DNA from 4 places in the Achromobacter sp. ES-001 genome. Region 1 is predicted to be linked to each of the others. Evidence: predicted binding sites of a transcription regulator. Region 1 holds the regulator's gene; each other region holds the start of a gene.
What was found. The regulator LexA, encoded in region 1, represses DNA repair genes until DNA is damaged. The targets are predictions, from matches to a motif close to ACTGTATNNNNATACAGT.

Region 1 (7,245 bases):
GAAACACGCCCTCTGCGCTCGGCGAGCGACAGATATTGCCCATGCAAACGAAAAGTACCTTGGTCATCATGGGAGTAAGTGTGAGGGAAAACCCGAGATAAGGCAAGCTTTTTTTGCAAAGAAACAAATGAGTAAAGGTCGGCCGGGGTGTTAAAAAACCCCTTTAGTATCAAATAGTTATCGAGATATTTAAACGTCACCCCTCCACTCCCAGTGGGCGCCAGGCGCCCTTTCCTGCTGTGCGCGCATATCGATCGTCCTTCGCACCATTTTCAGCATTATGTCAGCTACCTGTCAGCCCATACCGACGCGCTGCGCGGCGCGAGCGCTTATACGGCCCCATCAAGAAGAACACGTTGCTTCAGCGCGGTAAGCGCATCGCGCGCGGCAGCGGCCTGCTCGAATTCCAGATTTCGAGCGTGGTCCATCATCAGCTTCTCCAAGCGCTTCAACTCGCGAGCCAAGGCCTTCTCGTCCTTGAGGAACTCGGCTGGCACGGCGGCCTCAAGGGCGTCGTGCTGCACTGGCGCGACGATGCCGTCGATCAGCTCACGCACGGCCTTGCGGACGCCGCGCGCCGTAATGCCATTGTCGATATTAAACTGCAGCTGCTTGGCGCGCCGACGGCTGGTTTCCTCCATCGCGCGCTGCATCGAATCCGTAATGCGGTCTGCATAGAGAATGGCGTGGCCGTTCAGGTTGCGGGCCGCGCGGCCAATCGTCTGGATCAAGCTGCGCTCGGATCGGAGGAAGCCTTCCTTGTCGGCGTCAAGAATGGCCACGAGCGAAACCTCGGGAATATCCAGCCCCTCGCGCAGCAGGTTGATGCCCACCAACACATCAAAGGTGCCCAGGCGCAGGTCCCGCAGGATTTCCACGCGCTCGACGGTATCAATGTCGGAGTGCAAGTAGCGCACCTTGACGCCGTGTTCGCTAAGGAAATCCGTCAAATCCTCGGCCATGCGTTTGGTCAGGGTGGTGACCAGCACCCGCTCGCCCACCGAAACCCGCGCCTTGATTTGGCCCAGCAAGTCGTCCACCTGGGTGCGGGCCGGCAATACCTCGACCAAAGGATCGACCAAGCCAGTGGGCCGAACGACCTGCTCAACGACGTTGTCAGCGTGTTCTTTCTCGTAAGCCGCTGGCGTGGCCGACACGAAGACGCATTGGCGCATCCGCGCCTCGAATTCTTCAAGCTTGAGGGGTCGATTGTCCATCGCGGATGGCAACCGGAACCCATATTGCACCAACGTTTCCTTGCGCGACCGGTCGCCGCGATACATGGCGCTGAGTTGGCCAATGGTCACGTGGCTTTCGTCGATGAACATCAGCGCGTCGGACGGCAGGTAATCGATCAACGTGGGTGGCGGGTCGCCTGGTGCGGCGCCGGACAGGTGGCGGGAGTAGTTTTCGATCCCCTTGCAAAAGCCTAACTCCTGCAGCATTTCCAGATCGAACCGCGTGCGCTGTTCCAGACGCTGGGCTTCGACCAGATGACCGTCGTCCACGAAGCGTTTGACACGCTCTCGCAGCTCCACCTTGATCGTTTCAATCGCGCGCAGAACCGTATCGCGCGGGGTGACGTAATGCGACCCGGGATACACGGTAAACCGTGGCAGCTTTTGCCGAATGCGGCCCGTCAGGGGATCAAACAACTCCAGGCTTTCGATCTCGTCATCAAAAAGCGTCAGGCGCAGCGCCAGCTCGGGGCTTTCTGCCGGGAAGATGTCGATGGTTTCGCCACGGACCCGGAACGCCCCCCGCGTGAATTCGGCGTCATTGCGGGTGTATTGCATGGCAACCAGACGCGCCAGGATTTCCCGCCGCGAGATCTGGTCTCCGCTGCGCAGAATCAAAACCATCGCGTGGTAGTCGCCGGGATTACCAATACCGTAGATGCAAGACACCGTGCCGACAATAATAGTGTCCCGGCGTTCAAGCAGGCTCTTGGTAGCCGATAGACGCATTTGTTCGATGTGCTCATTGATGGACGAATCCTTTTCAATGAACAGGTCGCGCGTCGGGACATAGGCCTCGGGCTGGTAATAGTCGTAGTACGAAACGAAATACTCGACCGCGTTCTTCGGAAAGAACTCCCGCATTTCGGCATATAGCTGCGCCGCAAGCGTTTTGTTGGGCGCCAACACCAGCGCAGGGCGTCCCAGCCGCGCGATCACGTTCGCCATGGTGTAGGTCTTGCCCGAGCCCGTCACGCCCAGCAGCGTCTGGAACATCAGGCCGTCTTCGATACCCTGGGTCAACCCGTTGATCGCGGTGGGCTGATCGCCGGCCGGAGGATAGGGCTGGAACAGCTGGAACGGGCTACCGGGATATTCCACAAAGCGCGGTTCCGCGCCAGCAACGGGCGGTGCGTCAGCCGATACTGGTACCACGGCATTTCCAGCGAGATTCTGGGCCAGATCTCCCGCGCCGCTCGGGTCTATTGGGCTGTTTGGCATGCTAGACTGTTCCAGGGTAAACCCCCCATTATCCACAGCACCTCGTACTGCGTCCACCCATCCTCATCAGAGTCCCATGAGCAACCTTTTCGATTCCGTCGAACTCGCGCCGCGCGACCCCATTCTTGGTCTGAACGAACAATTCAACGCGGACACGCGTCCGGGTAAAGTCAACCTGGGCGTGGGCGTGTACTACGACGACCAGGGACGGATCCCCCTGTTGGGCGCCGTTCGCAAGGCCGAAACCGCCCGCATCGAAGCGGCCGCCGCTCGCGGCTATTTGCCCATCGAAGGCATCGCCGGCTACAACCAGGGCGCTCAAGCCCTGTTGCTGGGTAAGGATTCCGCGTTGGCCGCAGCCGGTCGCGTGTTGACCACCCAAGCGCTGGGCGGCACCGGCGCGCTTAAGATTGGCGCCGACTTCCTGCGCCAATTGCTGCCCTCTTCCAAGGTGTTGATCAGCAACCCCAGCTGGGAAAACCACCGTGCGCTGTTCGAGCGCGCCGGCTTTGAGGTCGGCACGTATTCGTACTATGACGCTTCCACCCGCGGCCTGAACTTCGAAGCCATGCTGGCGGACTTGAAAGCAGCCCCGGCGCAGACCGTCGTCGTGCTGCACGCGTGCTGCCACAACCCGACCGGTGTGGACCCCACGCCGGAGCAATGGAAGCAGATCGCCGCGGTTGTGAAGGAAAACAACCTGGTTCCGTTCCTGGACATCGCCTACCAGGGCTTTGGCGAGGGCCTGACCGAGGACGCCGTCGTCGTGCGCATGTTCGCCGATCTGGACATGACCATGTTCATCAGCTCGTCGTTCTCGAAGTCGTTCTCGCTTTACGGTGAACGCGTGGGCGCACTGACGATCGTCGCTGGCAGCAAGGAAGCGGCGGGCCGCGTCCTGAGCCAGCTCAAGCGCGTCATTCGCACCAACTATTCCAACCCGCCGACCCACGGCGGCACGGTGGTGTCGACGGTGCTGAACACGCCGGAACTGTTCGCCATGTGGGAAGAAGAACTTGCCGGCATGCGCGACCGCATCCGCCTGATGCGCAAGCAATTGGTGGAAAAGATCAAGGAACACGGCGCCAAGCAGGACTTCAGCTTTGTCCTGCAGCAACGCGGCATGTTCTCGTACTCGGGCCTGACGTCGGCTCAAGTGGATCGCCTGCGCGAAGAGCATGGCGTGTACGCGGTGTCCAGCGGCCGCATCTGCGTGGCTGCGCTGAACAGCGGCAACATTGACAAGGTAGCTGCCGGCATCGCCGCCGTGCTGTAACGCCTGCCTGTACGGGCCGTCCGAGGCCCTGTTATGACGAAACGGAGCCCTGCGGCTCCGTTTTGCTTTCGGGCCCGCCGCCGGCTTGCTTTTTTCCGCTACGTCCCCCAGAATGGCGCTGTATATATGTACAGTCCGCTTATACCGGATCACCGCCATGGCCAGCAAACTCACCGACCGCCAGCAACAAATCCTGGACCTCATCCGGCAGACCGTCACGCGCACCGGCTTTCCGCCAACGCGCGCCGAAATCGCCCAGGCCCTTGGTTTCCGTTCACCGAATGCGGCAGAAGACCACCTCAAGGCATTAGCCCGCAAGGGTGCTATCGAGCTCACCGCCGGCGCCTCGCGAGGCATACGGTTGAAAGACGGGCCCTCCCAGTCTCAGACGTCTCTGGCCATACCTTCTTTGGCGCAGTTGCTGCTGCCGTTGGTCGGGCGCGTTGCGGCAGGCAGCCCTATCCTTGCGGCCGAACACGTCGAACGCGAGGTTGGCGTGGACCCCCATCTTTTTGCCCAAGCGCCCGATTACCTGCTGAAGGTGCGCGGCATGAGCATGCGGGATGCGGGCATTCTGGAAGGTGACTTGCTTGCGGTGAAGAAGGCCTCTGAAGCGCGCAACGGCCAGATCGTCGTGGCACGTTTGGGCGACGACGTGACGGTCAAGCGCCTGCAACGCACCAATGGGCACATCGAACTGCTGCCGGAAAATCCGGACTTTCAAACCATCATCGTTGAAGCAGACCAAGAGTTCGCGCTGGAAGGCATCGCCGTCGGTTTAATCCGTACGCACGCGTTGCACTGACGCAGCACGGGGTAGATCAGGCACGGTCTGCCTAGCCTCGCCGTAGCGTTCGCCCGGCAACGGCCATAACCAAAGTTACCGCGAAGGCCAAAATGATGGCCATAAAAAAACCCCGCCACGTGGCGGGGTTTTTGTTGGGCGCCCATACTTCGGGCGCCCGGCCATACCAGCTGATCAGTGCTTCAGAACCGGGTCCGTCGAGCCGGGCTCGGCAGGCTTGGTCACCAGCGCGTCTTTGACGGCTTCTTCCTCGGCCAGAGGCTCCGGCAGACGCTCCAACGCTAATTCCAGCACCTTGTCGATCCAGCGGACCGGCACGATCTCAAGTTGGTTCTTGACGTTATCCGGGATCTCCGCCAAGTCCTTGACGTTTTCCTCGGGAATCAAGACCGTCTTGATACCGCCACGGTGGGCCGCCAGCAGCTTTTCCTTCAGGCCGCCGATAGGCAGCACTTCGCCGCGCAGCGTGATCTCACCGGTCATGGCAACATTGGCGCGCACCGGAATGCGCGACAACGCCGAAACCATGGCCGTGGTGATCGCGATACCCGCGGACGGGCCGTCCTTGGGCGTCGCACCTTCCGGCACGTGGACGTGCATGTCGTGCTTCTCGAAGACGCTGTCGGCAAAGCCCAGGCGACGAGCGCGGGACCGCACCACCGTGCGAGCCGCTTCCACCGATTCCTTCATCACGTCGCCAAGCGAACCCGTACGCTGGATCACGCCCTTACCCGGCATGTCCGCCACTTCGATTGTCAGCAGATCGCCACCGACCTCGGTCCAGGCCAGACCGGTCACCTGACCAATCTGGTTTTCCTTCTCGGCCATGCCGAAGGTATAGCGGCGCACGCCCAGGTAGTCGCTCAGGTTGTCGCCCGTGACGTTGACCGGCTTGACCTCGATGGTCTTGCCTTCCGCCTTGGCACGATCATTCTGGGTCAGCAACTGCTTGATGACCTTGCGGCAGATCTTGCCCACTTCGCGTTCAAGGGCGCGCACACCGGCTTCCCGGGTGTAATAGCGAACGATATCGCGCAGCGCACTGTCATCGACCGTCAGTTCGTTGTCCTTCACGCCGTTGTTCTGCATCAGCTTGGGCAGCAGATGGTCGCGAGCGATATGGATCTTTTCCTCTTCCGTGTAACCGGACAGGCGGATCACTTCCATACGGTCCAACAGAGCCGGCGGGATGTTCAGCGTGTTGCTGGTGGCCACGAACATGACGTCGGACAAATCGAAGTCGACTTCGATGTAGTGGTCCTGGAACGTGTGGTTTTGTTCCGGGTCCAGCACTTCAAGCAACGCCGAAGAAGGATCGCCGCGGAAGTCCATGCCCAGCTTGTCGATTTCATCAAGCAGGAACAAGGGATTGCGCACGCCGACCTTCGACATGTTCTGCACGATCTTGCCGGGCATCGAACCGATGTAAGTACGGCGATGGCCTCGGATCTCGGCCTCGTCACGCACGCCGCCCAGCGCCATACGCACGAACTTGCGGTTCGTGGCCTTGGCAATGGACTGGCCCAGCGAGGTCTTGCCGACGCCCGGGGGGCCGACCAGGCACAGGATCGGTGCCTTGACCTTGTCTACGCGCTGTTGCACGGCAAGATATTCGAGAATGCGTTCCTTGACCTTTTCCAGACCGTAATGGTCGTTGTCCAGCACCGTCTCGGCGTTGGCGATCGAGTTGTTGATCTTGCTCTTCTTCCTCCAGGGGAGGTTGATGAGCGTATCGATGTAGTTGCGCACCACGGTGGCTTCGGCCGACATGGGCGACATGAGCTTGAGCTTCTTGAGCTCGGCATCGGCCTTTTTACGCGCCTCTTTGGGCATGTGGGCAGCGATGATCTTCTTTTCAAGCTCTTCGATGTCCGCGCCCTCTTCCCCCTCGCCCAACTCCTTCTGAATGGCTTTGACCTGCTCATTCAAGTAGTAGTCGCGCTGGCTCTTTTCCATCTGCTTCTTCACGCGGCCGCGAATCCGCTTTTCGACCTGAAGAATGTCGATTTCGGTTTCCAGCTGGGTAAGCAGACCTTCAAGGCGCTCGGACGTGCCGACGATCTCGAGCATTTTTTGCTTCTGCTCGAGCTTCAGCGGAAGATGCGCGGCGATCGTGTCAGCCAGGCGACCCGCATCGTCGATGCCGGCCAACGAGGTCAGGATCTCCGGAGGGATCTTCTTGTTGAGCTTTACGTACTGTTCGAACTGGGCAACGATCGCGCGGCGCAGGGCCTCGGTTTCGGAGCCCTGCATGGCGTCCGGCTCGATCGGCGTCACCTGGCAGGTGAAATGCGAATCGGCATCTTCGATGCTGTTGATGCGGGCACGCTGAGTGCCTTCGACCAGAACCTTAACGGTGCCGTCGGGCAATTTGAGCATCTGGAGGATGCCGGCAACGCAGCCGATCTCGTAGACGTCTTCGGGGGTGGGATCATCCTTGCCGGCGGATTTTTGGGCCACCAGCATGATGCTTTTGCCCGCTTCCATCGCAACCTCGAGCGCGCGAATAGAGCGCGGACGGCCGACGAACAGCGGGATGACCATGTGCGGAAACACCACGACGTCGCGAAGTGGGAGCAAAGGCAGGTCGATCGGGTCGGAAGGCAGGGTCTGGCTGGCAGACATAGGAGGTTCCTCGGTATGACTCGGCGTATCGGGGACGGGGAGCCTGGGAGAGAGTACCCGGGCTATCCGCGTCAGTTACG
Region 2 (7,245 bases), 2.0 Mb from region 1:
TGGACTTGCCGTCGAACGAGGTGAATTCGTCGTTGCCGATCTTGACCTTCGCGACCGAGCCGGCCGGTGCGGCTTCGTTCTTGTAGTTCACCGAGTTGCGGGCCATGAAGGACTTCACGACGTCGCAAGAGCTGGTGAACGCGGACGTGCCCACCGGGTTGAACTGGAACGAGCACGTGCCGGGGTCGGCAATGACGGTGACCGGGGCGGTGGCCTGGGCCTTTTCCAGCGCCGGGTTGGCAAAGTGCGTAATGCCCTGGAAGATCGGGAAGTACGTTGCCGCGGCGATCAGGCAGCCCGCCATGATGATGGGCTTGCGACCGATCTTGTCCGACAGCGCGCCGAACACCACGAAGAAGGGCGTGCCGATCAAGAGCGCGACCGCAATCATGATGTTGGCCGTGTTGGCGTCGACCTTCAGCGTTTGCGTCAGGAAGAACAGCGCGTAGAACTGACCCGTGTACCAGACCACGGCCTGGCCGGCGGTCAGGCCCAGCAGCGCCAGGATCACGACCTTCAGGTTCTTCCACTGGCCGAACGATTCAGCGATCGGCGCCTTCGAACCCTTGCCTTCTTCCTTCATGCGCTTGAAGGTGGGCGATTCGCTCAGTTGCAGGCGGATCCACACCGAGATGCCCAGCAGCACGACCGAAATCAGGAACGGAATGCGCCAGCCCCAGGCTTTGAAGTCGTCTTCGCCCATGACCGTGCGGATGCCCAGGATGACCAGCAGCGACAGGAACAGGCCCAGCGTTGCGGTGGTCTGGATCCACGACGTGTAGAAGCCGCGGCGGCCATGCGGGGCGTGTTCGGCAACGTAGGTCGCCGCGCCACCGTATTCACCGCCCAGCGCCAGGCCTTGCAGCAGGCGCAGCAGGATCAGGATGGCCGGAGCCGCCAGGCCGATGCTGGCGTAGCTGGGCAGCACGCCCACCAGGAAGGTAGACAAGCCCATGATCACGATCGTGACCAGGAAGGTGTATTTACGCCCTACCAGGTCACCCAGGCGGCCAAACACCAGCGCGCCGAACGGGCGCACGGCAAACCCGGCGGCGAACGCCAGCAACGCGAAAATGAAGCCCGCGGTGGGGTTCACGCCAGAGAAAAAGTGTTGCGCGATGATGGCTGCAAGCGAGCCGTATAGATAAAAGTCGTACCACTCAAAAACCGTGCCCAGCGACGATGCGAAGATGACGCGGCGTTCATCCTTGGTCATCGGGCGCGGTTCCGCGGAAGGACCGCGGCCTGCCATGGTTGTTGTGCTCATGATGTCTCCTCGTTTTTTGGCCGGCGGTTTTCCGCCGTGCTTGGCCCTTTGCCGGTCAAGCCGACATCGAGCTATGCGCAACATTGAGCCGCGACCCTGACGAGGTTCTGACGGAACCCTTACCCGAATCTTAAAATTGAAACTAAAAGTAACTATTCCGCAGGGAGCTAGGGATAGTCCTTAGCTGTCGGCCGGGCTGCCCAACACGTGCCGCGCTAGCTTTCGTGCCGATCCGACGGGTCGGCGTACTGCGGGAACACGACGCTGATGCGGGTGCCTGGCAGGTCCGAGTGGGGGGTGGGATGGTCGTCGATCAGCACCGTCGCCTGATGCTTTTGCGCGATTTCGCGCACGATGGCCAGACCCAGGCCGCTGCCGTCGGACGCGGTGCCCAGCACCCGATAGAAGCGGTCGAAGACGCGCTCGCGCTCGTCGGGCGCAATGCCCGGGCCGGAATCTTCCACTTCCAGCACGGCCTGGTTGCCGCGACGCTGCACGCGCACGGTAATGTGGCCGCCGCGCGGTGTATAGCGCAGGGCGTTGTCGACCAGGTTGTTGAGCAGTTCGGCCAGCAGGAGCGGGTTGCCGTTGATCTCGACCGGATCGTCAGAGCCCTCGAAGCCCAGGTCGGTGCTCAGCGACAACGCTTGCGGCACCCAGTGCATGGCCTGCTCGTAGGCGATGGCGTTCAGATCGGTGCGCGTCAGGCCGATCGCACTGGGGTTTTCGGCGCGCGCCAGCAGCAGCAACTGATTCACCAGCCGTGTGGCGCGTTCGGACCCCGTCACCAGCTGACGCAGGCTGGATTGCATTTCTTCGGGGCTGGCATCGCGCAGCGCCAGTTCAGCCTGTGTGCGCAGCCCGGCAAGCGGCGTCTTCAGTTGGTGGGCGGCGTCCGCCACGAAACGGCGCTGCGCCTGTACGTTGGCCGACAGCCGATCCAGCAGGTCGTTCATGGCGGCGACCAGCGGCGCGATTTCTGAAGGGGCCGCGCGTTCGTCGATGGGCGACAGGTCGTCGGGCCGACGCGCGCGCAGGCGCTGCTGTAGCGCGTTCAGCGGCGCCACGCCGCGCGACAGGCCGAACCACACCAGCAGCACCGCGATCGGCAGCACTACGAACTGCGGAATGATCACGCCCTTGATGATGTCGTTGGCCAGTTGCGTGCGCTTTTCCACGGTCTCGGCCACGATCAGCAGCGCGGGCTGCGTGTTGGGCAGGTTCAGGTCCACCCACGTGAACGCCAGGCGGATGCCGAAACCGCGCATGGTGTCGTCTTCGTATTGGACTTCGCCCGGGCGCGGCTGGCCCACGGTGGCCGGTAGCGGCAGCGCGCGATCGCCGCCCAGGTATTCGCCCCGGCTGCCCAGTACCAGCCAGAAGACGCTGTCGGTTTCGTCGGCGCGCAACACGTCGCGCGCGGCGTCGGTCATCTTCAGCACGGCCCGGCCGTCCTGCGCATGAACCTGCCGCGTCAACACATGCAGGTTGTTGGCCAGCGCCCGGTCGTACGGCACGTTGGCGATGTTCTGGGCGACCACGTACGTGATCGCGACGCTCATGGGCCACAGCAGGAACAGCGGCGCCAGCATCCAGTCCAGGATTTCGCCCAGCAGCGAACGCTGCGGCGGCGCAAAGCTCGGGCCCTTGGACCCGGCTTGCATGATATCCAGCGCTTCCTGATTCAGCGGCTCGGGCCGGGGGTCAGCTGGCGAGGTACGCGGCACCCTGGTCCCGCTCCAGACAGTAGCCCAGGCCACGCACGGTGACGATCTTCACGCCGCTGGGTTCGAGCTTCTTGCGCAGCCGATGCACGTAGACCTCGATGGCGTTGGTGCTGACTTCTTCGCCCCATTCGCACAGGTGGTCCACCAACTGCGTTTTGCTGACCATGCGGCCGCTGCGCGTCAGCAGGATTTCCAACAAGCTGACTTCGCGCGCCGAGAGGTCCAGCGTCTGGTCGTCGACGATGGCGACGCGGCCCGTCTGGTCGAACAGCAACCGGCCATGCTTGAGCATGGTGGCGCCGCCGCCCGCGCCGCGTCGCGTCAGCGCCCGCACGCGCGCTTCCAGTTCGGACAGCGCAAAAGGCTTGGCCATGTAGTCGTCAGCGCCCAGGTCCAGGCCTTTCACGCGCTGTTCGATGCTGTCGGCGGCGGTCAGGATCAGAACGGGCAGGGCGGAGTTGCGGGCGCGTAACCTGCGCAGCACTTCCAGCCCGGCCAATTGCGGCAGGCCCAGATCCAGAATGAGCAGGTCAAACGCCTGGGCCGCCAGCGCGGAGTCGGCGGCAAGCCCGTCACGCACGGCATCTACCGCGTAACCGTTATGCCGCAATGACCGGGATAGGCCATCGGCCAGAATGCTGTCGTCTTCGGCGATCAGGATGCGCATGGGGGCGGCACGGAAGCTGCAAAAAGGTCCCTGTGGCGCCGGCGCTTTGCGTGCCGGCTGCCCCGGGGTAGGGGGCTATCGCCTTGTGGGCGGCCCGGCGGTGGAATAGGGACGAAACGCCGGGGTCGGCTTCGATTCTGTCATACGGCGCCAGGCTTGCCCACTCAGGGAATACGTGCAAAACTCTGGCACACTGGTTTTTTGTACAGTACAATCCGATGCAATAATCTGAACCTGATTCAAAACAGCAACGCTGCGGTCCAAGGGTGCTCCTTCATGCCGCAACCACCAGATACGTCACAGACAGGACTTTACATGGACGACAAAACCACCAAGGCCGCCGCATCGGAAAAGGCCAAGGCGCTTGCCGCCGCGCTTTCGCAGATCGAAAAGCAGTTCGGCAAGGGCTCGATCATGCGTTACGGCGATAACGAGGTCTCGCACGATATCCAGGTGGTTTCCACGGGGTCGTTGGGTCTGGACATCGCCTTGGGCGTCGGCGGCCTGCCGCGCGGCCGTGTGGTCGAAATCTACGGCCCGGAATCGTCGGGCAAGACCACGCTGACGCTGCAAGTCATCGCCGAAATGCAAAAAATCGGTGGCACCTGCGCCTTTGTCGACGCCGAGCACGCGCTGGACGTCCAATACGCCAACAAGCTGGGCGTGAACCTGACGGACCTGTTGATCTCGCAGCCCGACACGGGCGAGCAAGCGCTGGAAATCACCGATGCGCTGGTGCGTTCGGGTTCGGTTGACCTGATCGTCATCGACTCGGTGGCCGCGCTGGTGCCCAAGGCTGAAATCGAAGGCGAAATGGGCGATTCCCTGCCGGGCCTGCAAGCCCGTCTGATGAGCCAGGCGCTGCGCAAGCTGACCGCCACGATCAAGCGCACCAACTGCATGGTCATCTTCATCAACCAGATCCGCATGAAGATCGGCGTCATGTTCGGCAACCCCGAAACCACCACGGGCGGCAACGCGCTGAAGTTCTACGCGTCGGTGCGCCTGGACATCCGCCGCATCGGCTCCATCAAGAAGGGTGACGAGGTCGTCGGCAACGAAACCCGCGTCAAGGTCGTCAAGAACAAGGTGGCGCCGCCGTTCAAGCAAGCGGAATTCGACATCATGTACGGCGCCGGTATTTCGCGCGAAGGCGAAATCATCGACCTGGGCGTGGCCGCCAATGTGGTGGACAAGTCGGGTGCGTGGTACAGCTACAACGGCAACCGCATCGGCCAGGGCAAGGACAACGTCCGCGAATACCTGAAAGAGCACCGCGACATGGCGATCGAAATCGAAAACCGAGTTCGCGAGAACCAGGGCATCGTCAGCCGCGCCGCTGAATTCGTGCCCACGGCGGAAGACACCGCCGAATAAGCCTTCCGCCTGCCGCGGGCGCAGTGTCGCCAGGGGCGGCGGACAGGCTTATCGCAGCGGGGCTGGGCGGTGATGCCGCACAGTCAGATACGGCAGGCGCCATGACGGGCCTGCCGTTTTGCATTATTCGTCGGACAGGGTTCGCCGCGTCTTTATCGATCCGGCGTCCGTCCTTGACCAAGGCAGAAAGCGCATGAGCTGGAAATCGACCCCCGCGTCAGCCGACCGCCTACGCGCCAAGTTGGATGACGAGTTTGAAACCGTCGCCAAGCCGCAAGGCTTGCGACGCAGTTCGGACGCGCGGCGCGAACAGGAAGCGGCCGAGCCCGCCGCCGACAAAGATGTCTGGCAGCGCAGTTCCGAGCAGCGCGCGCTGAAGCCCCGCACTTCCCGCACGTCACGTACGTCGGGTATGTCGGGTATGTCGGGTACTTCGCGTACATCGCGGACATCGCGTCCCCAGGACACTTCCGACACCTCGGATACGCCGGACACCTCTGACACGTCGCCAACAGGTGACAACGCCGGTGATGCGGCCAAGCCTGCCCGCAAGGGCCCGTCGCTGAAAATGCGCGCGGTGGGATATCTGTCGCGCCGCGAGCACGCCCGCGAGGAACTGGCGCGCAAACTGGTCGCCTACGCCGAAGACGCCAATGAAATCGAAAGCGTGCTGGATGCGCTGGAAAAAGAAGGCTGGCTGTCCACCGAACGGTTCGCACAAAGCCTGGTGCATCGGCGTGCGTCGCGCCAAGGCGCGGCGCGCATCGTGCAGGAACTACGCCAGCACGGCGTGGACGATACGCAGGTGGCCGAATTGCGCGAACAACTGCGCGCCACCGAATACGACCGCGCGCTGGAGGTCTGGAAAAAACGCTTCGACGCCAAGCCGCCAGACCGCGCGGCATACGCCAAGCAGGCGCGCTTTCTGGCCAGCCGGGGCTTCGCGCATGACGTCATCCGTCGAATCTTGGGCGAAGGCGAAGGCGACGGCGACGGCGATTGACCGGATCTTGCGCGGCCCCGCGAAGATGGCCCGTCGCTGCCGCCCCATGGACGCCGCCCCCCCGGGCGGCGTTTTCACGTCTTTGCCGACTTGATGCCCGACAGCGTCTTGAAGCATACGTCGCGCGTAATGGTCAGGAATTCGTCGATGTAGGACGCGTCCGTATCTTCGCTGCGCACGGTCGCATACAGCGTGCGCCAAACGCCTTGCGGTCCCAGCCGGCACAGCCGCAACCAGCCCTGGTTCATGTATTCCGTCAGCGCCCAGTTCGGCAAGGCCGCCACGCCACGGTTGCTGGCGACCAGCTGCGCAATGATCGGGGTCAGTTCGGCCTTGCGAATGGCGGCGGGCTCGACGTCGGCGGGGTCCAGAAACGCGGTGAAGACGTCCAGGCGTTGTTTGTCCACCGGATACGTAATCAGCGTCTGGTCCGCCAGCTGGTCCGGCATGATGAATTTGTTGCCGGCCAACGGGTTCGCTTCCGACACCGCCAACACCAGTTCGTACTTGAACAAGGGCAGGTATTCCACGGCGTCCAGCGGTTGCGGGTCCGACGTGATCACCAAGTCCAAATCGCCGCGCACCAGGGCGGGCAGGGGGGCGAAGGAAAACGCCGCCGACAGGTCCAGCGCGACGTCGGGCCACTGCACCCGGAATGCGTCCAGCGCCGGCATCAACCACTGAAAGCAGGAATGGCAGTCAATTGCCAGATGCAGTCTGCCGCCGCGGCCGGCCGCCAGCCGTTGCAGGTCGCGTTCGGTTGCGCGAATGCGGGGCAGGACTTCATCCGCCAGCGCCAGCACGCGCAAGCCGGCCGTGGTCAGGCGGGCGGGGCGGGTGCGGCGGTTCAGCAGCGGCGTGCCCAGCCGGGTTTCCAGGTCGCGCAATTGATGCGACAGGGCCGACTGCGTCAAGTGCAGCCTTTCGGCGGCTTCTTGCAGACTGCCGCCCTCGCGGATGGCGGTAAGCGTTTCAAGATGGCGGATTTCTAGCATGGGAAGGACGGGCCGACGCGGAATGATCGCCCTAGTATATGAGAAATACTCATCTTATCCATGTAGAGATTGATTTTGCTTCATGTATGTTTGCCTGCACAATGGTCATCACTTGAACAAACTTTGTCTAACGGCGGTGTTCTCATGACTACTATTCATAATCTGGGGTTCCCCCGAATCGGCGCCCAGCGCGAATTGAAGCGCGCGGT
Region 3 (7,245 bases), 2.0 Mb from region 1:
TCGAGAAACGTAATCCGAGTTCGTGCAATCCGCGAAGAGTTGGATGATGGTTATATGATAGATCCGATGGGCTTAGACAGGCTGATTGAGCTGACATCGGAGGTGATTCCAGAGGGAAAGCGAAAGGCCTTGGCGGCAGCACAAAAGGCCAATCTCAACTACAAGAAATTGCAAGCGCATAAAATTGTCGCCGGCGCAGCAACAGCAGCAGCGGCGGCTGGTGCAAGTCCTATTCCATTCTCGGACGCGGCAATTCTGGCGCCCATCCAGATCGGAATGGTAGCTGGCATTACTTCCGTTTTCGGACTTGAACTGTCCAAAGGAACATTGAGCACTTTGGTCACGTCGGCCATTGGCGTGGGCGGGGCGACCTTTGTCGGAAGGACAATTGTCGTTAATGTACTCAAATTCTTCCCTGGTGTTGGAACTATTGCGGGTGGTGCCATTTCGGCGGCTACGGCAAGTGCCATAACGATTGGCCTGGGAGAAGCATATATAGCTGTTCTTGCGGAAATCTTCTCAGAAGATCCGGATGCGATACCTACCGCAGCGAACCTCGCAGACAGATTGAAAGACAAGATGAACGGTTAATATAGGTTTCCGACTGAAATTTCGATAGAGAAATTTCAGTCGGAGACCCATACTCGATCTTTATGACCTTTGACGTGATCCTCCTCGGCGAATTTCCGAGGATCGTCTCCCGCGCATTTGTGGGACTGTGTGCAAGACCATCCAATTCCGATCCGCCTTCAAAACTGACTAATACAGTAAGACTACGAGCGGCTGGACATCCCCATGAACTGTCGACACAGCAACTGCTAAAACATGGGCCAAATAACAGAAATTCCGTTGCGTTGCTGCTCCCTCTCGGCAACTCCACTAGCAACTGATTAGCAGGACCTCCCGTTAACGGCGCCCGCGTCTGGCTGTCGGGCGATCGCTCCGGACGAAATCCAGTTCTGCGGCGTTTTCGCACCCGCCGACGCCGAAAGAGCAGGCTTCACACAACTAGGTAGGTACTGCACGTCTTTATGATGGTTCAAATCTTTTCCAAGAAAGTATATCTTTGTGTTGCGCACTCCAGCACCGATGCGGGAATACTTTTGTATAACGCCCTTTTGGTCGTTCATGTCGCCTTCGGAGTAGAGATCGCGACAGACAAATTTCCCGTTGTCGATGCCGAAAGCTTGATCGGCCGGCTGACTGCTATCGCCTTCGATGCCGATCACATTCGGATCATATCGAAGACCACGATGCCCCATTGAGACCCGCGTCGCGAAAATCTATTTCTGCGCACTATCCCGCGCGCCTCAATGGGCCTGACAAGTAAATACCACCCAATGCGGTCTTCGGGACAGCAAATGTCCTGACCGCGATCCAAACTGCGTACTCCCAACTCAAGTGGAGACACAGTGTCGGATTCGATAGCAACCCCTGGAACTCATACCGCATTCAATCGCCCCGTGGTCGCCCTGCACGGCTGGGGGATGTCCGCGGATGATGTCGCCTTGCTTGTGCGGCAGCTTGCGGAGGAAGTGCCGGCCTTTGATTGGCACGCGGATACGGACGCGCCGCACGGCGCGCTGTCGCTGCATCTCGTGGACTTCGCGGCATTGACGGGAAAAGGGCGCGCCGAATGGAACGCCTATGGACCGCTCGAGGCCATGCGTCAGGCCCGTGAGCAGGGCGTGGCGGCCTTGGCGTTGTGCCGTGGCCGGGTCAGCCAGTTGCCCGCTGTTCGCAAGGGTGTCTGGGTCATGGCGGCGGACAAGCCGTGGGCGTGCGCCGTGCAAACGTCAGTGCGGGCGCTGGCGGCGCTGGAATGGACCCGTGCGGAGGGCTACAAGACAGTGCTTGCGTGGCGCGCGACGCGCAAGTTCGCCGCTGCCAATCTTCTTGCCGTTCTTGGTTCTGAGCAGACCGCCGCCGGCTTTTCCGAGGTGCTGCGCGAGGCGCTGACTGCATTGTTGATGCAACCTGCAGCGCTCGCCGTTGCCGGCGTTCCCGAGCATGAGTTGCAGCGCACGATAATCGAAGCGGGCTTGCACGAATTGCAGCCCTTGGTTGGCGTGCCCATGACTCTGGATGGTGCGATGCGCGTGGATGCCTTGCTGGGTTTTTCCTGGCCCGCGCTCGATTAGATTCTGCCGACTATTTTCACCGCGACTTCTGCATTCCGGAGGTCCGGTGCCGGCCTGCGTGGCGATGATATTTCTGGTAAATCTCAGTTTGTTATCGTAGCAGCTTCGTATCGAAGCAAAGTGAGTTCCTGCATGCCCCCGCTGGTCGTCAATATTTTCCACGTCTTGAAGGACGCCGAGCAGGGCGGGCACTTCATGAGTACGCCGGAAATACACCGGGAGTTGTGCCGGTCATATCCCGAGCCTCCCGTCGTCAAGACCGTTCTGCGCACATTGCAGAAGTTGCTCGACCAACAGTTGGTGGAGTCCGAAAAGCGTGGCACGGCGTTGGTCTGGCGCAGGCGGGCCGGCGCTGGAGGTGTGGCCGCCAGGTCGGCCGGCTTGATGACGCATGAACAAGCGCTGGCGCTGCAAACTTTGAAGCGCTTTTCATCCCGCCAGATTCCGTCGCTGGTTTCCGAATCGCTGTATTCCTTGTTCGACACTGCCGAGAAACGGCTGGGCGTTTCGCAGAGCGACAGCGAACGCCGCTATCGGAAATGGGTGGACAAGGTCGAAGTAGAAAGCGGGGCCTTTGCCTTGCAGCATCCGGCCATAGACTCAAACATCTTTTCTACCGTTTCCCGTGCGCTATTTTTCGAGCAGAAACTCGAAGTGGTGTATCGCGTTCGCTCCAAAGGGGACCAGGAAACGACGAAGACTATCGACCCGCTCGGATTGGTCGAGGTGGGTGGGGTGATTTATCTTGTCGCAGCCATAGTCGGCTATCCCAAGCCCGCCATGTACCGGCTTGACAGGGTGGTCAGCGCAACCATGTTGCCAGAGATATTCACCTATCCTCGTGAGTTCAGATTGGCCGAGTATGTGAAACATCAGCGGCAGTTCGATTTCATGGTGGAGGGCGCCATCAAGCTGGAACTGCGTTTTCTCAGCGGCGCTGGCAATCACCTGATCGAATCGCCCTTATCCGATGATCAAGTGGCGGAGTATGTCGGATCGGAACTGCGGGTCACAGGAACGGTCTTGCTCAGCAAGCGCCTGCGTTGGTGGCTGAGAGCGTTTGGCCCGAATGTGGAAGTCTTGGGGCCGACAAAGCTACGCGAGGAAATGGCCACCGAAGCGGAAACGCTTGCGGCGCTTTATGCAGCGCGTGCGTGAACGGGTGGGTGATCGAGACACGTAATGTCCCGATCGCCTCATATTCTGGTTGCGGTGCGGCAGTCATCGGGCTGCCGATTTTGCCTATCCTGGATTTCACATGATCAACAACAACGCCACGCCCCTGGAACACTTGGCTGCATTCGCTATCGTTTTCGTGACAGGCGTATTAAGCACGGCCATCCTAGGCAGATATATTGAGGCGGTCAGGCGGGATGCGGCAGAAGACGCCTGCGCGAGAAATGATTGAGCCAGGTGCAAGCTCGCATTTTCCTGAGTATTTCGCCCTATTTTTCCTGGAATCGCAGCATGCCTGTCCGCCCCCGGCCGTTCACTCAGATCTGCACCGAATGCAATTGGAGACAGGCATTTGCGCCCATCAGTGACGCGCTTGTCGTTGGGCGGGATATTGCGGCCCATTGTCCAAAATGCCAATCAACGCAACTGCGATGCATCGCGCCTTCGACGCCAGCGCTGATGGCGAGCTGGCTGAAACGCCTTCTTAGCTCAGGATAGAGCGCACGGGTATCGCCACGTTTCTCGACTCGGGCTCAGGGCCGTGGCCCACTATCCGTCAACGCGACAATCAGATCGCAATAAAAAAAGAAATGCTGAATAGGGTATGCTGACGCATATGTATTTAAATACGTACAATTAAATCTAAATGTTGACTTTGGCTGAACAGACCCTTCTGCCAATGAGGCGGTCCGTTCTTCAGGCTGACGCCCTGTACTTTCCCCCGGCACCGCCCGCCAATTTCGCCTGCTAAGGAGCTTCGCAACATGGCGCGTATCGTGCCGGATGGTTGGCAAACCATGGATGCCATCGGCGCGATGCGTCGGGAATTCGAGACGCTGGAATTGTTGGCGCAGGGGTTGCCGGATGGATACACGGTGTATCACGCCGTGCATTGGACCAATATCGAACGATCCCACGCCATCCACGGCGAAGTCGATTTCGTCATCGTCAACCAGGCCGGACACATGATGCTCATCGAGCAGAAATGCGGACCATTGGAAGAGACGCCTGATGGGCTGGCCAAGAACTACGGCGGCGGCAAACTGAAATCGGTACCTGCACAAATGGGCCGCACGGTGAACAGCCTGCGAGGCAAGCTGGCACGGGTCTTGAATGGTGCTTACATCGAGATTGAGCATCTGCTCTATTGCCCCGACTATTTGTGCAAGACGCCGCAAACGGTGGGCGTGATGTCCGAGCGTATCGTCGATGCAAGCCGACGCGACGCATTGTGTACGGTGATTCAGCAGATTCTCCCAGCAGGCATCGCGGGTCCGTTGTACGAGCAGGTGCATCGGTTTCTCTGCGACGTCATTCAACTGGAGGCGGATGCCAGCGCCTTGGTGGGGCAGGCCAAGGCGCTGGTCACCCGCGTGTCCAGCGGCCTGGCGTATTGGGCCCGGCAAATCGACATGACGCCCTTTCGACTGCACGTGAACGGCACGGCTGGCTCTGGAAAGACGCAGTTGGCCCTGGCCGAGTACCGCGCGGCAATCGAGGCCGGACGCAGGCCGCTGTATCTTTGCTTCAACCGGCCCCTGGCAGATCACATTGCCGCGATCGTGCCGGCTGGCGGCGTGGTGTGCACGTTCCACATGCTGTGCGTACGCATGGTCAGACAGTCGGGATCGGTGCCTGACTTCAATGCGGCCATGGCCTTCGAGCAACTGGTCAACGCCTGCCAGGAATTGGCGGTCCCGCTGGATCTGATGTTCGACACGGTCATCATCGATGAGGGGCAGGACATCAAGGCCGAATGGTTTGAGCTGATACTGCGCCATGCCCGCGATGATGCCCGCATTCTCTGGCTCGAAGATCCAATGCAGAAGCTGTATCGCCATGCCGCCGTGGAACTGCCGGGTTGGATACGACTGCGAGCAGACATGAACTTCCGCAGTCCGCGGCCTGTCGTCCAATTGCTGCAAGCATTGGTCCCGGACGGAGTAGCGGTCGTGCCGGCATCGCCCGTCGCGGGCCACGACGTGGAATTCCTTACCTACGAGACTGGCGCGCAATTGCTCGACCAAGTCAAAGAAGGTGTGCGCCTATGCCAATTGGCCGGGTTCGCGACGACGGACATCGCGCTTCTCAGTTATCGGGGAAGGGATAGCTCTCGCATCCTGTCCTACGATCAATTGGGTTCATATGCGCTGCGAAAATTTCTTGGCACCTACGACGGTGAAGGCAGGCCGCAGTATTCCGAAGGCACGCTGGTGACGGATACCGTGCACCGCTTCAAGGGGCAGTCCGCGCCGGCAGTCGTGATGGCGGAGATCGACTTTGAAATGCTGGGCGACGACGAGGTTCGCCGCTTGTTCGTAGGCGCGACGCGCGCCTCCATGAAGCTGGTCTTGGTCATGTCCGAGCGGGCGGCGGCGCGACTGCTCGAACGTCTCGACGTCTGTCCGACACCGGCGTGATCAATCCCGTGGCGGCTCCCGTGGAGGTGGCCGGTCACCCCCAATCCGCACCTATGACCAAAGAGCGAGCGAAATGCAAGAGCAACAAGGCACCACGGCAGCGCTGAGAATTACCCTGGGCCTGCATATCGAGCAGTGGCAAGGCCCTCACCCCGGGACGTCGCTCGAACGCGCGACCGTGGGGCGCCAGGCCTTTCTTGCGATGTTGGAAACCTGGCTCGGCCTGTCGTCGTTGCCAGTCAGTGTGGCTGAACGGACCGCGGCCTTCCTGCTGGCGTTGCGTCAATCCGATGGGCCAGACAGGTTTTTTCACGACAGTTTGGCGGCCGATGAAATCGGCACCGCGGCCCGCCTCCTGCAATGGCGCGACGAATGGATTCTTGGAGGATGGACGGGCGCGGCGGCAGTGGGATGGCCGGCTCGCTTGTCTGACATGGCCGTTGTCGAAGCCGCGGCGGCCGGCTTGTTGCCCCCCGGCGAAGGCGATCGCCTGCTCGCTGTCCTGCGCCGTCTCGATGAGCGCAGCGTACCGGTCGGCGAGATCGTACTGCTGGAGGACTGCAAGCTCTTTCCGTCCTTGTGGCGTAGGCTCTTGGCCCGATTTCCGGTTGTCGATGGAAGCGTCCTGGTTCCCGCGGCCGAGCCGCATACGCAACTGGGGCGTCTGCAACGCGCCGTGTCGGATGCGGTGTCGCTTGACCAATTCAGTGCTCGGCTGGATATCGACGGTAGCGATGGTTCGATTGTTGTGCTGCGTCCCCACACATGCGAAACCGCGGAGCAATGGCTGGCTCATCACTATCATGCCGGGCAGGCCCAGATGCTCCTGGTCAGCGAGCAGCACGGCGCTTCGGTTGACGATACCTTGCGTGTCAACGGCGCACCGGCCTGCGGTTTTGACGAGTCCAGTGCCTTGCGTCCGGCATTGCTGGCGTTGCCGCTGAGCTTCGAGACCTTCTGGGATCCTCTGGAACCTGCGCGCCTGCTGGATTTCCTCATGCATCCGATCGGCCCCTTCCGGGCCTCGGCGCGTCGCGCGTTCGGCGCGGTCTTTTCAGAGCATCCGGGTATCGGCGGGGCCGAGTGGATCAAGGCGCGCGAACGCCTGCTGGCCGAGACTCCGCCCGAACTTCGCGCGGAACTGGAGCAGCACATCCGGGTCTGGCTTGAATCGCCCCGCCATCCGCGAGCCGTCGGCGCGCCCATTGACTACGCAATCGATCGGGTCAAACTGCTGGCGCAGGCGCTGCGCGGCCGTTTGCTGCACATCATGCCTACCGACGCGGTGGCGCGCGATCTTGGCGCAGCCCTAAGCCAATGCGCGGGGACGCTTAGCGGCCTCCAGTCGCTGCAGCGGGACGGGGTCAAGCACGTCAAGCCCCGGTTGCTCGAACAGCTGTGCGCTCAGGCGACCACGGCCTGCGGCAATAGCCTGGCCGTGGCCGAGGCGGCTTGCATGCTCGGCGCCACGACGCCCGAAGCCTGCGCCCTGGGGCCGGTCGCCGAAG
Region 4 (7,245 bases), 2.1 Mb from region 1:
CCGGCCCGTGGCGGCGGCGGTGGAGCAGCACGTTGCCCAGCATGGCGCCTATGCGTTCTATGAAAGCGTGGATCTGCGCAAAGCCTGTTGCCAGATTCGCAAGGTCGAGCCGCTGCGACGCGCGCTGGCCGGGCGCAGCGCCTGGATCACCGGGCAGCGGCGCCAGCAATCCACCACGCGCGGCGAACTGCCCTTGCAAGAGCAAGACCCCGTGTTCGGCCTGACCAAGTTCAACCCGCTGGCCGAATGGAGCGAGGACGACGTGTGGGCAGTGATCCGTGCGCTGGATGTGCCCTACAACCCCCTGCACGACCAGGGCTACCCGTCCATCGGCTGCGAGCCCTGTACGCGCGCCATCCGGCCGGGCGAGGACGTGCGAGCTGGAAGATGGTGGTGGGAATCGTCGGATTCCAAGGAATGCGGTCTGCACGCGGGCAACCGCGTCATCAGTGTCGTGACGCGCGGCGAATGACGCCGTCCATGAATTCAAATTCTGTCTTAGGGGAATAACCTATGTCTGCTGTGATCCAACGCAGCCACCTGGATTGGCTGGAATCGGAAGCGATATTCATCATGCGCGAGGTGGCCGCCGAAAGCGAAAAGCCCGTGCTGCTGTTCTCGGGCGGCAAAGACTCCGTGGTGCTGCTGCGCCTGGCGGAAAAGGCGTTTCGCCCCGGCCGCTTTCCCTTCCCGCTGATGCACATCGACACGGGCCACAACTTCGATGAAGTCATCGCCTTTCGTGATCAGCGCGCAGCCGAATTGGGCGAGACCCTGATCGTGCGCAGCGTCGAGGACTCCATCAAGCGTGGCAGCGTGGTGCTGCGGCGCGAAACCGACTCGCGCAATGCGGCGCAGGCGGTGACGCTGCTGGAAGCCATCGAGGAATTCGGCTTTGACGCCTGCATCGGCGGGGCGCGCCGCGACGAGGAAAAGGCCCGCGCCAAGGAGCGCATCTTTTCGTTCCGCGATGAATTCGGCCAATGGGACCCCAAGGCACAGCGCCCTGAACTGTGGAACCTGTTCAACACGCGCGTGCATCGCGGCGAGAACATGCGTGTCTTCCCGATTTCGAACTGGACCGAACTGGACGTTTGGCAATACATCCAGCGCGAGAAGCTGGCGTTGCCGTCGATCTACTTTAGCCACCAGCGAGAGGTCGTCCGGCGCAAGGGCCTGCTGGTGCCGGTGACCCGCCTGACGCCGCCGCAAGACGGCGAGCAGGTCGAGCGGATGCCGGTGCGCTTTCGCACGGTGGGCGATATTTCTTGCACCTGCCCGGTGGCTTCCGACGCCGCCGACACCTACGCCATCATCGCCGAGACGGCGGTGACCGACATCACCGAGCGCGGCGCAACGCGCATGGACGACCAGACTTCCGAGGCCTCGATGGAGCGCCGCAAGAAGGAAGGCTATTTCTGAATGCACAACGCCGGCTGCGGCCGGCGGCAGGGGACGCACCATGAACGCACTGAACGATTCTTTCCTTTCCGGCGCCGGCACGGGCGTGCTGCGCTTGATCACGGCGGGCTCCGTCGACGATGGCAAATCCACGCTGATCGGCCGCCTGCTGTACGACAGCAAGGGCGTATTCGCCGACCAGCTGGATGCGATCTCGCGCGCCAAGCACAAGCGCGTGGCGGGCGACGGCATCGACTTTTCCCTCTTGACCGACGGGCTCGAAGCCGAGCGCGAGCAGGGCATCACGATTGACGTGGCCTACCGGTACTTTTCTACACCCGCGCGCAAATTCATCATTGCCGATGCGCCCGGCCACGAGCAATACACGCGCAATATGGTCACGGGCGCGTCCACGGCGGACGTGGCCGTGATCCTCATCGACGCCACGCGCGCGGCCGACGGCAAGCTGCTGCCGCAGACCAAGCGGCACAGCACCATTGCGCGGCTGCTGGGTATCCGCCACATCGTGGTGGCCGTGAACAAGATGGACCTGGTCGATTGGGATCGCGCCGTGTTCGAGCGCATTCGCGATGCGTATGCCGAACTCGCCGCCAAGCTCGGCATCGCACATTTCGATGCGCTGCCGCTGTCGGCGCTGAATGGCGACAACGTCGTGACGCTGTCGCCCAAGACGCCCTGGTACGAAGGCCAGCCTTTGCTGGCGCTGCTGGAATCGTTGGACCTTGCCAGCGACGGCCGTGCCTTGCCGCTGCGCTTTCCCGTGCAGTGGGTGGCGCGGCACGGGGGTGATCAGAAAGAAGACTTTCGCGGTTATGCCGGCCGGTTGGCCAGCGGCGTGCTGCGCGCGGGCGACGCCATCACCGTGCAACCGTCGGGCGTCAGTGCGGTGGTGCGCGAAGTCCGCGTCTTTGACCGCGTGCTGGACGAGGCGGTGGCGGGCGACTCGGTCACGGTGGTGCTGGATCGCGATGTCGACGTGTCGCGCGGTGATGTCATCGTGCACACGGCGGCGCCGGCGCAAGTCACCCGCGAGTTCGAAGCCGAGCTGTGCTGGCTGGATGCGCAAGCATTGAACCCGGCGCGCAAGTATCTGTTGAAGTCGGGCACGCGGCTTACGTCGGCAAAGATTCGCGCGGTGCTCTCGCATCGCGACATCCACGAATTGCAGGAAGTCGAGAACACCGAAGGCACCTTGCAGATGAACGACATCGGTCGCGTGACGTTCACCACGCGCGAGGCGTTGGCGGTGGATCGGTACGCTGATGTGCCGACGACCGGCGCCTTCATTCTGATCGATGAAGCCACGCATCAGACGGCTGCGGCGGGCATGTTGCGCTAGGGTGGAATCGGGCCGGAAAACAACGGACTTTCGGCCCGCTTTTTGATGTTGTATTTCTTCCAAACCTAATGCTGGTGCGGGTTTCCGGGCGATATCGCCTGATGAAATCGATTTGTTCAGACGCGCCTCGCGTCTTGCGGTAAAGTGGGGCTGTCTTACGGAAAGGCTTTTGGTGCTTGTCAAAACCACTGTGTTTTTGTACAGTAGTTTTTATGGCACGCACCGATCATTCTTTTCCCGCCGGTTCTGGGTCCCCGGCTGCCGCCCCCGCCGCCTTGCGCGGTCGGGGTGCGGTTACTAATGTTCGGCATCGCTTTCAGCGCGATGACCGTGTGCAGGTCGACGACGGTTGGTCCGGTTCAGGCCTGCCGGCGGATTTCGTGGAATCCGTCCCCGACTCTTTCTCCGACTCCTTTTCCGATACATTCACGGATTCCGCTTCGGGCGATTCTTCTGAAGCCGGGTCCGGCTCCGCGCACGCGCCGGTGGCTGGCGCGCGCCCTGGCGCCACGGTCATCCCCATCGTTCCTGATACGCGGCTGGCTCCGCCCGCACCCAAGACAACCGTCACGGCCGAAGAAGCGCGCAAGATGCTGTCGCGCAATGACTCGCCCGATATCCCCTTCGACGTTGCGGTAAACCCGTATCGCGGTTGCGAGCACGGCTGCGTGTACTGCTATGCGCGGCCCACGCATTCGTATTTGGGCATGTCGCCCGGGCTGGACTTCGAAACCCGCCTGGTGGCCAAGGCAAACGCCGTGGATGCGCTGCGCGCCGAACTGGGGCGCCCCGGCTACAAGCCGTCGCCCATCAATATCGGTTCCGCCACTGACGCTTACCAGCCCATCGAACGCGATTGGCGGCTGACGCGCGGCATGCTGGAACTGATGCTGGAAACCCGGCATCCCGTCACCATCGTCACGAAAAACGCGCTGGTCGCCCGGGATCTCGATCTGCTTGCAGCGCTGGCTGAGCAGAATCTGGTGGTCGTCTATATCAGCATCACCACGCTGGACGCCGGCATGGCGCGCACGCTGGAGCCGCGTGCCGCAGCGCCGTGGCGGCGGCTGGAAGCCGTGCGCAGCCTTACGGATGCCGGCGTGCCGGTCGGCGTGCTGGTGGCGCCCGTCATCCCGTTCATCAATGATGAATCCATGGAACACATCCTCCAGGAATCCAAGGCGGCCGGCGCGCATTACGCCAGCTACACCGTCTTGCGCCTGCCCTGGGAGGTCAAAACCCTGTTCGAGGATTGGCTTAACGCCCATTACCCCGACCGCGCCCAGCGCGTGCTGCATCGCATAGAAGACCTGCGCAACGGTCGCCGCAATGACCCTAATTTTGGCTCGCGCATGCGTGGCACCGGCATCTGGGCAGACTTGCTGCGCCAGCGCTTCGCCGTCGCGACCCGCAAGCTGGGGCTGAACCGCCACAGGCTCGCGCTGGACTGCGATCGCTTCCAGCCGCCGCTGGCGGCGGGCGCCACGCCGTCTCTGTTTTCGGCGGGCCCGCTTGCAGGGCAGGGCACGGCCTCTTCGGCTGTGTCCGCAGCAGTGGCGTCGTCGGCCGGCTCTGCGGTGACTGTGCCCGCTACCCCTTCCTCTACCGCTTTCCTATCCCCGGTTGGCGCGCAAGCGTCTTCAGGGGTCCCCCTTTCTGACGGCCTGCCGGCAGTTTCCGGCGGCTATGGCCGCGGGGCGCGCCAGTTGCAGGCGCTGGCGGCCGGCCAGTTGTCGCTGTTCGATTGATCACGGCCGCTCGCCGTGTCGGCCGCTGCGGCGGCGTGGAATCGTTTCTTCAAGGAGTTCTCATGAACACCGCTGATTTTTCCGTTTTGTCAGATGAGCTCATCGTCTCGTTGAACCCGCTGCGCCGTGGCGCGTATCGAGCCCGCGCCGCTTGCGCCAAGCTGGCGGGCCTGGCCATGCCGTGGAATACCGCGTCCGCCGGTGACGAACCGCGCCAGCGCAGCCGCTCGGGCACGTCTCCCGCGCGCTGGCCGTTCCCGCCCACGCCGGCCCAAGAGGGCGGCTTGGTCGAGCGCGCGGCAACGCGCGGGATCCCATCGGGCGTGACACCGTTGCCGGTGCCTGCCGTCACCCCCACGATGGCGCCCGCCGTGTCACCTGCCATGGCCCCCGCTTTGGCGGTGTCGGCGGTACGCGAGCGCAGTCTGGGCAACGCCACCGTTGAACCCGTAACGTCGCAAGTCACCATGAAGGCCATGGTGCTGGATGTGGTGATGGTGTTGGCGTGGGGCGCAATCATCCCCGGCCTGATGTGGCTTGGAGCCGCCGCTGGGTTCTGAATCGCCCGGGCTCGATTTTGAATCAATCGCGACCGATACATTGAACGGCCACGGCAGGCTTAGCTGGAGCCCAGCAGCACCACGCCCACCAGAATGGATACGCAACCGGCCAACCGGCCCGGCCCGACCTTTTCGCGCAGCAGGAACATGCCGGCCAGGGTGCCCAGCATCATCGACATTTCGCGGGCAGGCGCCACCAGGCTTAACGGCGCGCCGTTGCGCAGCGCATATAGCACCAGGATGTACCCCAACGGAGACAGCAGGCCCACGGCCAGCGCCAGGTGCCAGTGCCCGCGCATGGACTGCCAGGCTTGCGCGCGCCGGCTCATCATGTGGGGCGTCATCATGGCGGTGCGCGTTACGCATGTGAACCAATCGAACAGCACGGGGCTGATCAACAGGACCTTCACGCCATAGGCGTCCACCACGGTGTAGGCGGCGATGAACAGGCCGATCACCACGCCCCAGCGCACGCCGATCCACGCTTGGGCCTGCTTGAAGATGGTCAGACGCCCTTGGGTGGCGATCATCAGCACGCCGATCACCACGCACAGCATGCCGACAATGCCGGTGCCGGTGGCGGGTTCGCCCAGCAGCAGGAATGCCCCCGTCGTGGAAAGCAGCGGGCCGGTGCCTCGCGCAATGGGATACACCACGGACAGGTCGGCAACCTGATAGCCGCGTTGCAGGCAAAGGCTGTAGCCCAGATGCAACAGGCTGGATGTCAGGATGGCGCCGACGACGGGCCACGTCCACGTCATGCCGTCGTGGATCAGCACCCAGATGACCCAGGGGGCGTACAGCAACGAGGCGCACAGCCCGTAGGCAAACACAAAAGGCGCGCCCACCATGGCCGCGCGCTTGGCAAGCAGGTTCCACGTAGCGTGGGCCATCGCCGCCAAGACGACCAATATCAGGGACGTATACGACATGAGGGAACAGCGCCGAATGACGTGTTTGTTACAGAAGCCGCTAGGGTACAGCAAGCTGCCGGAAGGGCGCCATTCTACCCGACGGCCTAGCCAACTTTTGGTGTAGAATCATTGGTTTGCCAAATCTCATCCTCTGCTTGCGGCACCAGTAACAACATCGGTAAAAAACGAACGGCAAAAGTTTTAGCCCGCAAAGACATGATGATCTAGGAGTTCTCATGAACCTTATCGCTATCCTGGAACAGGAAGAAATTGCCCGTCTGACCGGCGGCCAAGCCAAGCCTGAATTTGCTCCTGGTGACACCGTCATCGTGAGCGTGAACGTCGTTGAAGGCACCCGCAAGCGCGTGCAGGCTTTCGAAGGCGTTGTTATCGCCAAGCGCAATCGCGGCCTGAACTCCGCGTTCACCGTGCGCAAGATTTCGTCGGGTGAAGCCGTGGAACGTACGTTCCAGCTGTACTCGCCGCAAATCGCCGGCATCGAAGTCAAGCGCCGCGGCGACGTGCGCCGCGCCAAGCTGTACTACCTGCGCAACCGCTCGGGCAAGTCGGCACGTATCAAGGAAAAGCTGGTCAGCAAGCAAGCCTCGGCGGCTTGATCGCTTATCGGCACACGGCCCTACCAGTGTCGGACGTTCGCGCCATTCAGCGTTTCCGTCCGGCACAGGTTTCCGGGTTAAAAAGGCACCTGCGAGGGTGCCTTTTTCTTTTAGCAAAGCCGTATGTCTGATTCCTCGTATTCTGCGCGGCCTCGACGGCCGCTTGTGCGCCCGGGCTTCGATCCGGCAACGCAACCGTGGGTAGTGGCCAATGATTCTCTGCCGGCCGTACCTGCCAGCCTGTTGACCCCGGATCGCCTGCGGGGCACGCTGAACCAGCCATCCACCTGGACGCTGGAGCTTTCGCGCGACAACGATCTGCGATACCCCGGCCGCGAGGGCACACCGGTGCCCGCAGCCGTGTTGATTCCGCTGGTCACGCGCGACGACGGCGTACACATCATGCTGACCCAGCGCGCCGCGCATCTGCATGACCACGCGGGGCAGATCAGCTTTCCGGGTGGCCGCATCGAAACCAGCGACCCCACGCCCGTGGCCGCTGCCTTGCGCGAAGCGCAGGAAGAAACCGGACTGCCGGAAGACCATGTGGAAGTGTTGGGCAGCATGCCGCCCTACCTGACGGCGACGGGTTTTTCGATCATTCCGGTGGTGTCGTTGGTGCGGCCCGGTTTTGAACTGGCGCCC

Region 2: recA (recombinase RecA) is a predicted target of LexA. The motif match lies at 3,854-3,871, and genes of this name have one in related genera.
Region 3: KYT87_RS26225 (ATP-dependent helicase) is a predicted target of LexA. The motif match lies at 3,933-3,950, and genes of this name have one in related genera.
Region 4: KYT87_RS07460 (PA0069 family radical SAM protein) is a predicted target of LexA. The motif match lies at 2,949-2,966, and genes of this name have one in related genera.

What each region holds. Positions count from the first base shown of each region.
Region 1 covers NZ_CP079940.1:3,745,546-3,752,790, forward strand. The annotation lists gene KYT87_RS16790 (low molecular weight protein-tyrosine-phosphatase) at 1-70, opposite strand, end outside; gene uvrB (excinuclease ABC subunit UvrB) at 330-2,459, opposite strand; gene KYT87_RS16800 (amino acid aminotransferase) at 2,536-3,735, shown strand; gene lexA (transcriptional repressor LexA) at 3,893-4,540, shown strand; gene lon (endopeptidase La) at 4,715-7,165, opposite strand.
Region 2 covers NZ_CP079940.1:1,777,903-1,785,147, forward strand. The annotation lists gene KYT87_RS07955 (MFS transporter) at 1-1,252, opposite strand, end outside; gene KYT87_RS07960 (sensor histidine kinase) at 1,483-2,859, opposite strand; gene KYT87_RS07965 (response regulator transcription factor) at 2,972-3,661, opposite strand; gene recA (recombinase RecA) at 3,977-5,038, shown strand; gene recX (recombination regulator RecX) at 5,232-6,041, shown strand; gene KYT87_RS07980 (LysR family transcriptional regulator) at 6,116-7,036, opposite strand; gene metE (5-methyltetrahydropteroyltriglutamate--homocysteine S-methyltransferase) at 7,181-7,245, shown strand, end outside.
Region 3 covers NZ_CP079940.1:5,789,089-5,796,333, forward strand. The annotation lists gene KYT87_RS26200 (YcjF family protein) at 1-591, shown strand, start outside; gene KYT87_RS26205 (hypothetical protein) at 891-1,229, opposite strand; gene KYT87_RS26210 (hypothetical protein) at 1,464-2,141, shown strand; gene KYT87_RS26215 (YafY family protein) at 2,274-3,299, shown strand; gene KYT87_RS26220 (hypothetical protein) at 3,400-3,549, shown strand; gene KYT87_RS26225 (ATP-dependent helicase) at 4,082-5,737, shown strand; gene KYT87_RS26230 (PD-(D/E)XK nuclease family protein) at 5,811-7,245, shown strand, end outside.
Region 4 covers NZ_CP079940.1:1,678,454-1,685,698, forward strand. The annotation lists gene KYT87_RS07445 (phosphoadenylyl-sulfate reductase) at 1-472, shown strand, start outside; gene cysD (sulfate adenylyltransferase subunit CysD) at 514-1,422, shown strand; gene KYT87_RS07455 (sulfate adenylyltransferase subunit 1) at 1,463-2,761, shown strand; gene KYT87_RS07460 (PA0069 family radical SAM protein) at 2,974-4,509, shown strand; gene KYT87_RS07465 (hypothetical protein) at 4,572-5,069, shown strand; gene KYT87_RS07470 (DMT family transporter) at 5,129-6,001, opposite strand; gene rplS (50S ribosomal protein L19) at 6,220-6,600, shown strand; gene KYT87_RS07480 (CoA pyrophosphatase) at 6,724-7,245, shown strand, end outside.